DNA from 2 places in the Desulfosporosinus youngiae DSM 17734 genome. Region 2 is predicted to be linked to the other one. Evidence: riboswitches for the same ligand, from Rfam matches in the RefSeq annotation. Region 2 holds a riboswitch; the other holds the start of a gene.
The links. A riboswitch is a leader RNA that binds a small molecule or an ion and turns the genes downstream of it on or off. The one in region 2 is predicted to bind cobalamin.
Positions count from the first base shown of each region.

Region 1: linked by a shared signal. The riboswitch ahead of DESYODRAFT_RS18400 (DUF4430 domain-containing protein) and the one ahead of cobT (nicotinate-nucleotide--dimethylbenzimidazole phosphoribosyltransferase) in region 2 are both predicted to bind cobalamin.

Region 1 is NZ_CM001441.1:3,962,540-3,970,636, forward strand. It holds gene DESYODRAFT_RS18390 (outer membrane protein assembly factor BamB family protein) at 1-941, opposite strand, end outside; gene DESYODRAFT_RS18395 (DUF4430 domain-containing protein) at 1,092-1,895, opposite strand; gene DESYODRAFT_RS18400 (DUF4430 domain-containing protein) at 1,956-2,759, opposite strand; cobalamin riboswitch at 2,963-3,142, opposite strand; cobalamin riboswitch at 3,351-3,531, opposite strand; gene DESYODRAFT_RS18405 (acyl-CoA dehydrogenase family protein) at 3,712-4,848, opposite strand; gene DESYODRAFT_RS18410 (3-hydroxyacyl-CoA dehydrogenase) at 4,898-5,665, opposite strand; gene DESYODRAFT_RS18415 (thiolase family protein) at 5,700-6,851, opposite strand; gene DESYODRAFT_RS18420 (acyl-CoA dehydrogenase family protein) at 7,281-8,097, shown strand, end outside.
Region 2 is NZ_CM001441.1:1,385,661-1,393,757, forward strand. It holds gene DESYODRAFT_RS06635 (GerAB/ArcD/ProY family transporter) at 1-94, opposite strand, end outside; gene DESYODRAFT_RS06640 (Ger(x)C family spore germination protein) at 101-1,297, opposite strand; gene DESYODRAFT_RS06645 (spore germination protein) at 1,319-2,947, opposite strand; gene DESYODRAFT_RS27975 (hypothetical protein) at 3,185-3,325, opposite strand; gene cobS (adenosylcobinamide-GDP ribazoletransferase) at 3,453-4,187, opposite strand; gene cobU (bifunctional adenosylcobinamide kinase/adenosylcobinamide-phosphate guanylyltransferase) at 4,187-4,822, opposite strand; gene cobT (nicotinate-nucleotide--dimethylbenzimidazole phosphoribosyltransferase) at 4,855-5,934, opposite strand; cobalamin riboswitch at 6,048-6,225, opposite strand; gene DESYODRAFT_RS06665 (ParM/StbA family protein) at 6,437-7,546, shown strand; gene DESYODRAFT_RS06670 (hypothetical protein) at 7,543-8,040, shown strand.

The DNA of each region.
Region 1 (8,097 bases), 2.6 Mb from region 2:
GGGTTCTCCCCGTCAATGGGACGATTGTAGGTAAGGCTGACCTCTTGGGGATTGTAGCCCGGATAGACATTGTTTTGGTTATTCGTGGGGGTCCGGGCGACAACAGTGAGCTCGGGATCCAGACTGTCTCCCACCGTTACCGCCAAACTGCCTTTAATCTCCCTGTTTTCTTCCAGGGCAGCGGTAATGTACACGATACCGGCCAGCTTTCCGGTGACCACCCCGTCACTGTCCACTGAAGCAACTTCCGGCACCTGACTTGTCCAGACCAAGGCCGAAGAGGTGGTTACCTCATTGCCCTCCTGATCATGAACCATCAGAGGCAGACCGGCTCCGATTGGGACCCGGTTATGCTCATCTGCGGAAGACAGGCTTAGTCCTTCTCCCGCCAGATTTGCCGGGGCGACTGACTGTTCCGGATTCTCTTGATTTAATGGTTCCTGAATAGTTTGATCTTCTTCACCCTTTTGGCCCTCTTCACTTTCTTGGCTCTCCGGATTCTCTTGGCTGAGTTCAGGCTCATCCGGTAAAATGTTTAAAACAGCCTGCTGGGTCTGCCCTTCGTAAAAAGCAAAAACTGTGATTTCAAGCATGTCCTCCCCAGGGTTTTCCGGCACTGTGAAGCTAAGGCGGTCACTGTCCTCCTCCAGAGTCTGCCCTGGCCCCTCTTCAGATTCGGGAAGGCAATGCCATTGGATTCCTGTGCCGATAGGGCTTTCTGTTGTTCCAAACCGGGCCTGCAGTGTGACCACATCCCCGCTTCGGTAAGCCTCCTGATCAGGCTCCACGGTCAAGCTAAGCTCTGATCCCGGACCTGCCGGAGAGGGCTCCCCCCCTCCCTGCTCAGAACCGGAAGAGGCAGCGGACACAGGCAGACATACGGAACCTATTAATAAAAGAAGGACCAGGAACAGATTCAGCCCTTTGTGGGCAAATTTCATGATATCTCCCCCTATAAACGTTATTATTTTCTATTAAATACTTTTTTGGGTTTTATTTGGGGACGCCTAAATCAGGAAGGGTTGTCCCTTCCTGATCCGAGCGGCAGTGTGATATTTAAATTTTCAGAGGGCGGTCAAGAACTTCTTCTTTTACCAGTTTTTATATTCCCATACTACAGAATCGCCAGACTGCAACTCATAAACAGATGCGGCAAAATCAGGTTCGATAATGTTGTTGTTCACATCTACTATGGTATACATCCAGCCTTCTGTACCGGAGGCAAAGTCAGCGCCGATCCCGGCCACATAGCTGCCGCCACTGAAAACCGTAAGGTTATTTTCAGCCCAGTCCGGGTCGGAATAGTATTCATTTCCGGCCATGGCTAAGCCATGCAGAGCAGAGGAATCTTTTTTCAGGGTTTTGCCATTGTCGAGCATCCAGTCCAGATCGGTGAGATTGACAGTCTCATTAATGACATAAAAGTCATTAACCGTGCCGGGTGCATCCACATAGACGGAGATATCCGATACACTGACAGTAGGAGAGCCGTCAGTCTCTACGACGACATAAGCACTGACTTCCATGTTGTCATAGTGGGCAGTCACGTAAGCTCTTCCTTCTGTTAAAAGTCTGATTTTGACGGTATCCGTCTCATCAATAGTGGCAACAGGGGTTGAACCATCTAAAAACTTAACCACGGAGGAGTCTGAGGTGGTCCACTCAATGTTTTCCGGGTCGGTGATTTCTTCTGTCATCCAGGTTGTCCCATCCAGACCCAAGACCTGGATATCCGCTACCTCATCATTAACCTCTCCTAAAATAGTGAAGTGTTCGGAATCGGCTAAGGTAAGCATATCCGTGGCTGCTTTAGCCGGTGCCGGTGCGACAAAGAAGGTTAGTCCCAAGGCCAAACTCATTACTAAACCGAGAAACTTTTGTTTGGTTTTAAACATACTTTTTCCCCCTTTAATCTGATCTTTTAATCTGCCCTCTGAAAATTCCGCCCAAAAGATTTAATATAAAGATTTATATTCCCAGACTACAGAGTCGCCGGGTTGCAGCTCATAGCTGGCTGCAGGATAATCAGGCTCGATAATATTGTTGTTCACATCTACTATGGTATACACCCAGCCTTCCAGGCCGGAAGCAAAGTCAGTGCCGATCCCGGCCACATAGCCGCCGCCGTTGAAAACCGTAAGGTTATTTTCCGCCCAGTCCGGGTCGGAATAGTATTCATTTCCGGCCATGGCTAAGGCATGGAGAGCAGAGCAATTTAATTGCAGAGTTTGGCTTTGATCGAGCAGCCAGTCCAGATCGCTGAGATTGACAGTTTCATTAATGACATAAAAGTCATTAACTGTGCCAGGTGCATCCACATAGACGGAGATATCCGATACACTGGCAGTAGGAAGGCCTTTTGTCTCCACTACCACATAGGCACTGACTTCCATGCTGTCATAGTGGGCAGTCACGTAAGCTCTTCCTTCTGCTAAAAGTCTGATTTTAACGGTATCCGTCTCATCAATAGTGGCAACAGGGGTTGAACCATCTAAAAACTTAACCACAGAGGCGTCTGAGGTGGTCCACTCAATATTTTCCGGGTCGCTGATTTCTTCCGTCATCCAGGTTGTCCCATCCAGACCCAAGACTTGGATATCCGCTACCTCATCATTAACCTCTCCTAAAATAGTGAAATGTTCGGAGTCGGCTAAGGTAAGCATATCCGTGGCTGCCTTAGCAGGTGCCGGTGCGACAAAGAAGGTTAGTCCCAGAATCAACATCATGAACAAACTGAGAATCTTTTGTTTGGTTTTCATACTCTTTTCCTCCTTTTCATCTAAATCTACTTTAAATAAGCCCTCTGAAAATTCCGCCCAAGATATAAAAAAGAGCCGATGTATTCGGCTCAGAGATAATGTGACCCCGCTGTAAAAGATAACGATAAAAACAGGCAGCCTAAAGTATGCTCCTAGTTCTTCTCATCCACAGCAAAGTTGTTCACGTACTTCCCCCCGAAAGCCTTATGATCCTGAATAGGGCAAGTCTCCTGACTCGAAGTCATCCTCCTCCCTTGCCTTCCCGGTTTTACCCAGTGGTTTCCATTAAGGGATTCGTCATTCATACAGTAGCGGGGCTGTTCCGGCTTCTCACCGGATTCCTTATTAATGCTTTTTCAGCAACCCTAATCAGCTATTAAGTTTTGTGAGTATTTATTTAAAATGTTCTTTGCTAATTCTAATTAATACTTGCTCTCTTTTTAATTATCTCACCTCGACTTCTTCCTTTGATGTCTATATAGTGAAAACAAAAAGAGCCGGTTCCTCCGGCTCTTTGCAAACATGATATAACAAAGTAGGATGTCTCCATCCAAAACTTCAATTTACCACACTTACCTTCCCCCGAAAGAGTTGTGACTTTTGAACATGGCAGGTATCCTGACTTGAAATCATCCTCCTCCCTTGCCTTCCCGGTTTCACCCAGTGGTTTCCATTAAGGGATTCGTCATTCATACAGTAGCGGGGCTGTCCTGGCTTCTCACCAGAGTTCCCATATTAATGCATTTAAGCAACCATATTCAACCTATTGAGTTATTTCTTTCCGACCCTATATTATCACTTACATTATACCAATTAATTACCAGAGTCAACAGCATATTTTGACTAAAAAAGTAAAATTTCGCCGGGACCTGCCGCTGAGTTTACACTGCTTCTTTAAATCAAGAATCCGCTCCTTTTAATAGCTGATACATCATCCGGTTCACCTTCCCGCTCACAATCCTAACGTTCGAGCGATGATCAGCTTCATAATCTCTGAGGTACCCGCATAAATCGTGTGCACCCGCACATCCCGGTAATGCCGGGCAATCGGATACTCTTCCATATAGCCATACCCTCCGTAAAGCTGGAGGCAGTTATAAGCCACGCGATTAGCCATTTCGCCAATCCAGTACTTAGCCATGGAAACCTTGGCCACAATCTCTTCTCCTGCCATATGATCTGAGATGAGGTTATCCAGGAACACTCGCCCCAACTCGACCTCCGTCGCCATTTCAGCAAGCTTAAAGGCATTATGCTGGAATTTACCGATGGGTTTCCCAAAAGCCTCTCTTGTCTTAACATAAGCTAGAGTATCACTAAGCATCCGCTCCGCCAACCCCTGGGAACAAAGTGCCGAGATCAGTCGCTCCTGCTGCAGCTTCTCCATGAGATACGAGAACCCCTTACCCTCTTCACCCAAACGATTGCTCATTGGCACTCTGCAGTTGTCAAAAAAGAGCTCTGCCGTATCCTGGCTGTGCATCCCCAACTTATTCAGCTTTTTGCCTTTTGTAAAGCCGGGCGTCCCATCTTCCACTACAATAAGACTGATTCCCTTGTTGCCCGGAATCCCGGCATTCTCAGTCTTGACCGCGACAATGATCAAATCGGCAGAAATCCCATTACTGATAAACGTCTTTGACCCATTAATAACATAGTCATTTCCGTCCCGGACAGCCATCGCTCTCATTCCCTGAAGATCAGATCCGGCCTGGGGTTCGGTCATGGCGATAGCCAATATTTTCTCCCCCCGGGCACAGGCAGGAAGCCAGTCAGACTTTTGTTTTTCCGTGCCATAGGCCTGAATATAAGGAGCAATAATATCGCTATGCAATCCGAACCCAATGCCCACCCCTGCTTTGGCCAGTTCCTCATTAAGGATGGCGGAAAAACCAAAATCTGCTCCTGTCCCGCCGTATTTTTCTTCCAGCCAAGGACATAAATAGCCCATTTCTCCCATACGCAGCCAAACCCAACGGGGAATCTCCCGCTTTTCCTCCCATTCCTCGATGTGAGGAGAAAGTTCGCTTTCCACAAACTTTACGAAGGACCGGCGAAACATTTTATGCTCTTCCGAATAGATGTCCATATGCCCCTCACCTCTCTTCACTCTTACAGCGCTTACGAGGCAATCTGTTCTATCTCGGCTGCATGCGAATAGCTCCGTCCAAACGAATCGTTGTACCATTGAGCATAGGATTCTCAAGGATACTTCTCACTAATAGTGCATATTCTTCCGGGTAGCCTAGCCGGGATGGGAAGGGGATCATCGCACCCAGTGACTTGCGGGCCTCCTCAGGCAGAGTATTGAACATCGGTGTTTCAAAAAGACCTGGGGCGATGGTCATTACCCGGATCCCATGGACAGCCATTTCCCGGGCTATGGGTAAGGTCATCCCCACAATCCCTCCTTTTGAAGCACTGTAAGCAGCCTGCCCGATCTGACCTTCATAGGCCGCTACAGAAGCAGTATTGATGATAACCCCCCGTTCCCCCCCTACGTTAGGCTCATTACCCGCCATTTGGGCCGCGGCCAGCCTAATAACGTTAAAACTTCCGATAAGATTTACCTCTATTATTTTAGAAAAACTCTCCAGCCCATGAAGTCCCTTCTTGCCAATCACCTTCTCCGCGGCAGCAATCCCCGCGCAATTCACAACGGCATTCAACTGGCCAAACTCTTCAACTGTGCGTTCTAAGGCCTCCTGTACGCTCTCTGCGCTGCAAACATCCATTTTCTGAAATAAGGCCTTCCCGCCTAATTCAGAAGCCAACCTCTCTCCCCGCTCCACCGCAAGATCCAGAATCATGACCTTGCCGCCATCATTAACAATCCGCCGGACCGTCGCTTCCCCCAGACCAGAAGCCCCTCCTGTAACGAACCCAACCACTTGTTTCAAATCCATTCCAAACTCCCCTTCCTAAACCTTATTTCTTCTCTCAGTCCAACCGCTCGATAATGGTGGCATTGGACATGCCATGTCCTTCGCACATGGTTTGCAGCCCATAACGCCCGCCGGTGCGTTCTAATTCGTGCATGAGCGTGGTCATTAAGCGAGCTCCGCTGGCACCCAGGGGATGTCCGAGAGCAATAGCTCCGCCGCAAGGGTTAAGTTTCTTAGGATCTGCTCCCGTCTCTATCAGCCAGGCCAAGGGCACTGCGGCGAAAGCTTCATTTACCTCAAAAATATCAATCTCCGACAGACTAAGACCTGCCTTGCTTAACACCTTAGCTGTGGCAGGAATTGGACCCGTAAGCATCAGAGTCGGATCTGAACCGATGACACTCCTGGCCAGGATACGGAAGCGAGGCTTAATCCCCAATTCCTCCGCTTTTTCTCGGGACATAATAAGGACTGCTGCTGCTCCATCCGAAATCTGACTGGCATTGCCGGCAGTAACCTGGCCATTTTCCAGGAAGGGTGATTTTAAACCGGCCAGCTTTTCTAAGTTCGTATCAGGCCTTGGGCCCTCGTCCCTTTTTACAATTGTTTGGCTGCCATCCGGCAGAACGACGTTTAAAGGCATGATCTCCCGTTCAAAACGTCCTTCCTCCTGGGATTTTACAGCCTTCATATGGCTCTCTAAGGAAAATTCGTCCATTCTTTGCCGGCTGATCCCCCATTTTTGGGCGATTCGCTCTGTGGAGAGGCCTTGATTGATAATCTCATAGCGTGATGTAAGCTCCTGAGATAATTCAGTTCCTGCAATATTAGAGCCCATGGGTACCCGGGACATATTTTCAACCCCCGCTGCCACAACCACATCCATATCCCCTGCCAGTATTGCTTGGGCTGCGAAATGAACCGCCTGCTGACTTGAGCCGCATTGCCGGTCAATGGTCAGACCAGGAACATGGATTGGGTAATCCGCAATAAGGGCAGCCTGCCGCCCAATACAGAACCCCTGCTCTCCCACTTGAGAAACACATCCCATTAACACATCCTCGACCAAGGCAGGGTCCAGGCCTGCGCGCTGAACCACCTCTCTGAGAACCAGACCTGCCAGGTCCTCAGAGCGAAGATGGCTTAATCCCCCTTTCCTACGTCCAACCGGGGTTCTCACTGCTTCTACTATGACTGCTTCCCGCATAGTTTCACATCACCCTTCTTTTCTAATTCTCATGTGTCAATAAAACTCTGAATTTTCTGTCCATTCATTTTCCAGAGCATTGCAAATCCCATGCCACTTAGATCTAAGCTTAACCTCAACAGTCTATGACCCCTTACTCAGGCTTAAAACTCTTTTTATTACACTGCCTCAATCAGGAGACTCCTTCTCAAGGAAGGGGAATGCAACCCTGTCCTCTGTTGTCCTCAATGACGGACAGTTGACAACACACTACATACTTTGTCTTGCTCATCCGACACTCATTACCAGAGAAACATTGTTTTTTTTATTGGCACTAAAATTGCAGTGTAAATGTATTTAAATATTCTGAAATAAGGAACTAACCTAAGTTTGTTACATTTTAGTTCCTTCCGGGGATGAAAAACTCCCCAATAAGAGGAGGTAAACCAATTGGATTTTGAATTATCGGAAGAACAGAGAGCCTTTCAAAGCCTGGCCTACAAATTTGCCCTCAAAGAATTCCCCCCTTTCGCCCAAGTATGTGATCGGGAGGAAAAATATCCGAGAGAAGTCTGGCAAAAGGCCTGTGAAGCAGGACTGGTCGGAATTGCCATTCCTGAGGAATACGGCGGACCCGGCGCCGGCTGGATGGAAACAGCTTTAGTCACCGAGCAGCTCTCGCGAATAGACCTAGGTCTCGGCTTAGCTGCCGTCGCTGCAACCTTTGGGGCAGAAAACATCATCAACTATGGCAGCGAAGAACAAAAGCAAACTTATCTGCCCTTGCTTCCTGCCGGTAAAGCAATCTTTGCCGGTGCTTACACCGAGCCAAATGCCGGAAGCGATGTGGCAGGAACTGCCACCCGGGCTGTCAAAGATGGTTCCGACTATATTATTAACGGCAGTAAAACTTTCATCACGAACGGAACGATTTGTGACTATATGGTCGCCCTATGCGTGACAAACCCCGAGTCGCCTAAGAAAACCCAGCGCCACAGCCTGATCATTGTTGATGCCAATACTCCGGGAATTACCAGGATGAAAATCCATGGAAAAATGGGAATCAGATCCTCAGATACTGCCGAAATCACTTTCGAAGATGTGCGGGTTCCTCAAAAGAATCTTGTCGGCAAAGAAGGCAACGGCTTCTACCAATTAATGCATTTCTTTGATCAGACGCGCATCATGGTAGCCTCACAAGGACTGGGTCTAGCTCAAGGAGCTTTAGATTTAGCCATTAAATATGTGCAGGAGCGTAAAACCTTCG
Region 2 (8,097 bases):
AGGCATAGGATACGGACAAGAGTCCCCCCTGGATAAAAGCTCCAATTAAAAACATCAATTGAGAACTCGATATTTCGCCTTTTTCAAGTTTCATGAAAGGTTATTGCTCCTTTGCTGGTGCTACTGGTCGTCCGATGGAGCCTGATCGCCGTAATTTAGCCTCGGCGACAACCTCTACTTCAAGATCAGGAAAGATTTCATCCCAGCTTTTTTTCAACTCTTGCCACTCCTTAGGATAGTTTCGATGCAGCACATCTCCAAACCCAAAAATATCAGCGTTAAGTTTCTGAGCCTTACTTAAAGCAGATTTGATTTCGGCTTCGATAACCTCAGATTTCAGCCTTTCTAACTCTGAGACGGGGTTAGGAGCTGTCAAATTCTTCATGCCGCATTGACTCGCAATATTTCCTTCTTCCTTAACTTCAATTTTAAAGCAGGGTTTATCATCAATGATTTCTGCGGAGATTTTGCTTTGGGCGCGAATGATTTCTAAACTCACAAAATTTTTCATTTCTGGACAATAGACATCAATAATTCCGCTCTTTATCTCATCAATAGCCCATAACAAGCCGCGGGTTTCTTCTTTGTTCATTTGCCCGATCAATTTATCTTGTTTAAAAACGGCCGTACCTTTCACTGATATTTCCTTTTCTTCACCTTTTCCGAGAATTTCAATGATAGGTGCAATCGGAGCGGTTGTCTCACTCATTAAGCGATTACCAAGCTGATTTAGCCTGACAACGCTGGTCATAGAGTTAGCGGCTTGGGCGTCCATTAGTTCGGCAATTTCCATAGCAGGAACTTTCTCAAGCCTTGGTCTGACATCAAATACATCCCTTGCCTTATCATCAGCGACTAAGATCAAGACCTCAAAGCGGGTTTCCTGATCCCGAAAAAAGAAATCAAGGTAACTGCGAATCCCTTGTTCGGCTAACGAACGGCCAAAGATAATAACTTGATTATGAGGAAAATATAACTTGCGGCTAACTTTATGGGTAAAATCTCTGATGGTTGCAAACATGGTCTCTCCTCTGTTTCTGACATTCGAATAGGCACCGGTACTGCCGCTTTCCCCAGTGCTGCTATCTTCGGGAGCACTCGTTTTCAGCTCGGAGGTTTTTATGATTTGCGCAGTCACTTCTATTTGTTTTTTATCCGTGTTTTCGGACTTATCTATGCCAACACCCAAGACGATCGCCAAGCTTGGCAGTTCGCGGCGATTCCAACATCCTGTGGTGCCTAAGGTAAGAATGATAAAGGTTAGAAGTGTGACGGCTATCTTGTTGAAATACTTCATTAAATAATCCCTATCTTTACTTTATTTTGGCGGGGTATCTTCTTTGGAGGGAGGTCCGGGTTTTAACCGAAACTCCTCACGTTGAGGATCACGCCACCCGATGGTTCTTGGTCGTGTTATCATGGCCCAGAGCGGCGCCCTGATAAAGGTATCTTTTAAGTCAGACACAGTAAGCGGAGCCAAAGGGGATAGATAGGGTGTTCCAAAGGATCTTAAAGATGCCAGATGTATGAAAACACCGATTAGACCGATCATGATGCCAAAACCGCCGGAAAAGCCGGCCAGGAGCGTAAAGATAATTCGCAAGATACCTCCTGAATCTGTTTGCGCAGGAGTTACGAAACTAGCTATGGCTGTCAGGGCCACGACAATAACCATTGGTGCTCCGATCAGCCCTGCCGATACGGCGGATTGTCCAACGACCAAGGCTCCTACGATGCTTACGGCTTGACCGACAGGTCTGGGTAATCTTACGCCGGCCTCCCGCAGGATCTCAAATATAATCCCCATTCCCAGTGCTTCCAGCAGCACGGGAAAAGGTACTCCTTCCTGAGCTGCAGACATGCTGAACAACAAGGCGGTCGGTATCAGTTCCTGATGATACGTCGTTAAGGCTACATAGGTAGCAGGGGCAAGGATACTTATAGCATAGGCAATATAGCGGAACACTCGAATTATGCTTACGAAGTAAGGGCGGGAATAATAATCTTCCGAACTCTGGAAGCTTTCGATAAATAGCATGGGGACTGTGAGCACAAAGGGAGTACCGTCAACCAGAATAGCTGCCCGTCCTTCAAGGATTTTGGCAGCAGCCTTATCAGGTTTTTCCGTATTGGCTACTGTTGAAAATATGGAAAGAGGTGCATCCTCAATATATTGTTCTATCATACCTGACTCGAGGATTGAGTCGGTTTTGATGTCTTTTAGCCTGCGCTTGATTTCTTCAATGAGTAAAGGGTTAGCGATACCTTTGATATAGGCAATACAAATATTTGTCATGGTACGCTCACCGATTTTCATGGACTCTAAGACTAAATCCGGACTTTTGATTTTTCGTCTTATTAAGGTTGTGTTAGTCAGTAAACTTTCGACGAAGCCCTCGCGAGGTCCTCGGACGACGGATTCAGTTCTAGGTTCAGTGACGCTTCGGGCCTTCCAGTCGGCAGTCATAATTATTAAAGCTTCTTCACAGCCATCGACCAACAAAATCGTTTCCCCGGAAAGATATCGATTAATAATTTCCTGGATAGAAGTGGATTTGCCAACTTCTCCTACCGAGAGCATGGTTGCTGTAACTAGTTCTATAAACCTTTGAGTTGAATCAGCCTTATTGGTATTAGGAGGCGGCTTTAACAATAAAGGCTTAAGGATACTTTCATTAATTGTCGTCAGATCCGTCATCCCGTTAAGATAAATCAGTGCAGCATCATGTTCCTGTCCGTGCTCTCCTAAAGTGAAGTTTCGAATGACAAGATCATAGTTATCGCCTAAAAGTCCTTTGAAAATTTCCAGGTTTGTATTGAGACTTGGCGAGAGAGTTTTTGGATGGTTTTGGGAATCGTCAGAAGCGGCTTGGTTTTGTCGGCCGGCGGCATAGCTTTGATTTAGTAACTTCAGATATTTTAACTTGCTGAATATGTAACGAAGCATAACCCCCCTCCCTTTCATGGCACCTTCTTGTTAATATGACCAATGAAGCCGGAAGTTATTTATGATTTATGTCCGGGGATAATTGTCCTAAGTGAAATGTCAGTGAAAGTTCGAAAAAGCGTAGGGTTATGAACATGGTTCATAGCCATACGCTTTTTTATACTATCAGAGTTCTATGCCGTTGTGCGGCACTACTGAAAATAGGTCGCTCGGGTCGGGCAGCTTCTCCCACATCCGTTAACTCAGCACTCCGAGGCTCGCCCACTCGCCGGTGCGGGACTTCGCCAAACCTCCGGGTAGTACCTGATGTGAACCCGTGGCTCCGTTTCCCCGCACCGGCTTGTGGGCTTTTATCGCCTCTCCATGCGATGAGTTCACTCCTGTGGGAGAAGCTGCCTGACTTTGAGGTCTACAGATTCTTTGAATGTTTTTGGGGTGTTTTTTAAAATGATTATTTGGACGAAGGTAGGGCTGTGATAACTAAATAGCGGGATTAGCTGTGATGTCAGGACAGAAAAGGAAAAACCGCTAACAGGCAGATAACTTCGGCAAGTTCGATAAAGGCTCCGTATAGATCTCCTGTTAAGCCTCCTAAAAGCTTGGATATTTTGGAGGCCATGAAGGTTATTAGCAGAGCAGTTACTCCCAGGGCAAGCGGTCCGCCTAAGCCGAGAAGGAAATAGGAAATTCCGCCTATTAATCCTCCGCTGAGAAGAAACGGAATCCAGCCGGATGACTCATGAAATCCTTTGCCCAGCCCTTGAGAGCGGGCGTAGGGGAACCGGATAACCCCGATTTGAAAGACCCAGCGTGAGAGCATAGGCATCACGATGAGGACGGCAAAGGCGGAGGGAGTCAGGCTGGCCAGAAAGGCGAATTTCAGAAGCAGTAAGCCGACGAGAGCCATGGAGGCATGGGCGCCAACCCGGCTGTCCTTCATGATTTCCAAGATTCTTTCCGGGCTGCGGGCGGATAGTAAACCATCCATACTATCCATAAACCCATCGAGATGGATTCCGCCGGTGAGGATTAACTCAGCTGCCAGCAGGAGAGCGCCCAGAACTAAGGGGGGATAATAAGGTACTAAGGCTTGGGCCAGCAGCCAGAGAAGCAGACCTATGACCAGACCTACGAGAGGGTAAAACCGGTAACTTCGGGTAAATTCCTCCGCAGTAACATCTTTGGGGATTGGCAGAGGAATCCGTGTGAAAAAGGTAAGGGCAATCAGAAATCCACGCATCATAGATCGCCCTTGAGCAGAGAAGCAAGCAGCTTCTCGCCGGAGGGTTTAAGTTCTATGGGGTATCCGGCTGCGACCAGATAAACTTGCTCAGCCTTGCGGGCCAGGATCTGATTGCTTCGTCCGGCCAAATCCCGGTAAACCCGGGCCATAGGGTTTTCCGGGACGATTCCTTGTCCTACTTCGTTGGTGACAAAGATTACTTTAGGTTTGATCTCTTGGGCAAGTTGAGCAACCTCTTGAACGTTAGCCAAAATTTGTGGTTCTATATGTTTGTATAGATGAGAGGAGGTTTGAGATTCAGAGGGTGCCTCTTGACCGGGTTGAGCAGATTGATCAGCCTGTCCGGCCAGCAGCATATTTGTAAGCCAGAGTGTGACACAATCAAGGAGGATCACGGCCTCCTCGTCTTTAAGCTGAGTTAAGGTAGCATGGATGTTCAAGGGTTCCTCGATGAGCCGCCAAGTGGAAGGTCGTTGTTCCTGGTGCTTTTTTACACGTATAGCCATTTCGGCATCCCATATTTGAGCGGTAGCAATGTAAATGACTGGACGTTTGGCCTGAGCGGCAAGAAGTTCGGCAAAAGTGCTTTTGCCGCTGCGGGCACCGCCGGTAATGAGTGTGAATTGAGACATTACGTTCATCGACTCCCTAAGTGTAGTGTGAATTATACGGTTTTTTCGGTGACTCCGGCATCAGCGAAGGTAGCCATTTCCTCAAGAATATGAAGCGCGGATTCAACGATGTAAAAGGTGATGGCAGCGCCTGTTCCTTCCCCAAGTCTCATATCAAGATTAAGGATTGGATCAAGACCCAAGCCTGCTAAAGCTTTGCGATGACCTATTTCGACGGAACCATGGGAAGGAATCATATAGGCCATGCTTTTAGGAGCAAGCTTTGCCGCGATCAGTGCGCCGGCTGTTGAGATAAACCCATCAATAATAATCGGAACATGGCTGGCGGCAGCCTGGAGGATTGAACCGGCGATGGCTGCGATTTCTAAGCCCCCTACTTTGGAGAGGACGTCGAGGGCGTCCGTTTTATCGGGTTGATTGACTTCAATTGCTTTTTCTATGGCGCGGCGTTTTCTGATGACTCCGGCGTCATCAATGCCGGTTCCGCGGCCAACCACATCTTCAACGGCGGAATTCGTCAAAATTGAGACAATAGCTGAGCTCGGAGTGGTATTGCCAATCCCCAGTTCTCCTGTGGCAAAGAGATTATAGCCTTCGCGGATTTTTTCTTCAGCGACCTCCGCCCCTGCCAGAAGAGCCTGCAAAGCTTGCCGGCGGGTCATTGCCGGACCTTTAGTCATGTTTTGAGTTCCATTGGCAACCCGTTTATTGATAAGGCTGCCTTCTACGGGAAAGGCAATGCCCACATCGGTTAAAATAACCTCGGCATTGGCCTGGCGGGCGAGAACATTGATGGCAGCGCCGCCATTCATGATATTATAGGCCATCTGAGGGGTTACTTCCTGGGGAAAAGCACTTATTCCTTCTTCGACTACCCCATGATCTCCGGCCATTGTCAGGACAGCTTTCTTGAGAATTTTAGGACCGGAAGTTCGTTGAATGCCGCCAAGCTGCTTGGCCAGCTGTTCTAATTGGCCCAGGCTTCCCTGAGGTTTTGTGAGAGAATCTAAGCGCACCTGGATCTGAGCCATTGCTTCCCCGTCGAGATCTAAAATGGCCGCTGTGAGTTTTTGCAGTCGAGTATAGAGTTGCTCTTCCGTTAAGTTTTCCATGCTGGTTCCTCCTCTTATATAATATCGTAATTTAAAGAATAGAAAAGTCCCGACCACAAAAATAACTGTGGTCGGGACTTTACCGTCATCACCGCCGCTCTCCATACTATGGAAAGACGTTAACATTTTAGGCAGGTCTCCTGGCTAACGAATCATTGCTTAACTCGTCACCTTCCCGGTATAGAAAACCAGTGATGACGAAACTCCTCGTATACAGTGGCGGGTCCGCGTCGGTCTTAGCCGAACTTCCCTATTCTCCCTCAAAAGGGCACCTAAAATGGAAATATTTTTTTACTAAGCATAGCACACCTTTTTTTGAATCTCAAGGAATATTTGAGGGAATTTTAAGAGAATAGTTTGCAACAACATTTTTACAAGCGTGTTTCCTTCGTATATAATGGTAGGTATTAGCAGTATGTATCCAATTTTCTTCGAAGTTCGATTTAGTTTTAAGCTGACGAGTTTAACAGCCAATATTGACGAGTGAATAGGGGGAACAAGTGTGTTAGAAAGCGATATCCTCGTAGCCGGGGCAGATCCGGGATTCGGAGCGATAAAACTGGACACAGGGGATACAAAGATCTTATTTCCCGCAGTGATTTGTAAGGGGAATGAACGAATTTTCTCTACCTTAGGAAATGTCTTGCTTGATAAAGGATCCGACATAGAAACACAGATAGCATCCTTAGACGTTATTGTCAAAGATAATGCCACAGGTGTGGAGAAGCATTATTTTATGGGCAGTTTGGCTGAAAGCTTAAATCCCAATGAAGCTCATTATTGCTGGGATGAAGACAAATCCTCTGATGAAGAGGCTACCGCTTTACTGGTGGTTGCCCTGGCTCTCGCTCAGCAAAACCTAAAGGCAAATGTCTATCTTGGCACAGGTGTTCCGGTTAAATATTATGCCAGTTTAAAGGACAAGTATGAATCAGAGTTAAAGGGATCGTTTTCAGTTGTGTTTCGTTCAGGTCCCATGGCAGGAATGACCCGCCAGCTTAACATACTTCGTTCACGTGTGCTCCCGCAAAGTTATGGTGTCTTTATTAAAGAAACCCTCAATGAATATGGAATACCCACAAATCCCAAATTATTTGGCGGGTATGTCGTGGTTATCGATCCGGGCTTCCGGACGACAGATATTGCCACGTTCTATGATGGTGTTATGCTCGACCCGCCGAATTCGTTTAGTATTGAAAAAGGGTTAAAGTGGGCGTATATAGGGGTTGCTGAAAAGCTCAAAGAATTAACCGGTAACCACGCCAATCCCATTGAAACGGATGACAAAGAACTGGATAAGATTTTCAGAGTCAATGGAGGATTATATCCTTGGAATAATGGCACGATTAATCTTAATCCGATTATGCAAAGCATGCTTAAGCAGTTGGGGACGGACATCACCCGGGAAGTGAAGAAGGCTCTGAAACCGATGCTGGGCAAATTGCACACAGTTCTTGTCGCCGGAAAAGTAGGGGAAATGGTTTATGAGCATATTCAGATGGAAAACAAGACACTGATTAATGATCCGCAGTTTGGTAATGCCACGGGATTCCGGATTATGGCTGCAACCCTGGTCAATAACATTACTAAGAAAGCTAATCCTTCAGCATGATCACCGCTCAGCCCTTGTTTATTCCCCTCTATATAGATGAAGCTGAAGCAGATCTTTGGCTGGCCTTACAACGGATTGAACCGGAGAAGAGAAGTTCTTTTATTATAGAAACCTTGAGACAGGCGCTATTAGGAACTGATAGGGGGGACCTGCCGGAGATTCAAAATGACGGCAATCATGCTAATGGCGAAGCTCAATGTGGAGCTCAAGCTGAAGCTGATGAAGCTCCGGAAGATCCTGTTAAACAAATAGAGATGTTTTCTTTAGAGGATTTGTTTTCTCAGCCGGATATCCCATATGCCAATGAGAAATCTATGCTTGTGCCTGAATACGAAGCGGAACTGCCAATCCGGAACCGGCCCCCTGGTTTTGACTATTTAATGAAGCATATTATCGGAACAGAAGATGATCAAGCGGTTTTAAGGGTTTTAAACCGGAGGGCGGGAAGCGCGGGGCAAAACGAAGATCAGAAACCGGGAAGGTCAGGATACTGAAGGCCGGTCTGGAAGTCAGTGCTCAGAAGAAAAGGTCAGACTATAGAAATAGAACTA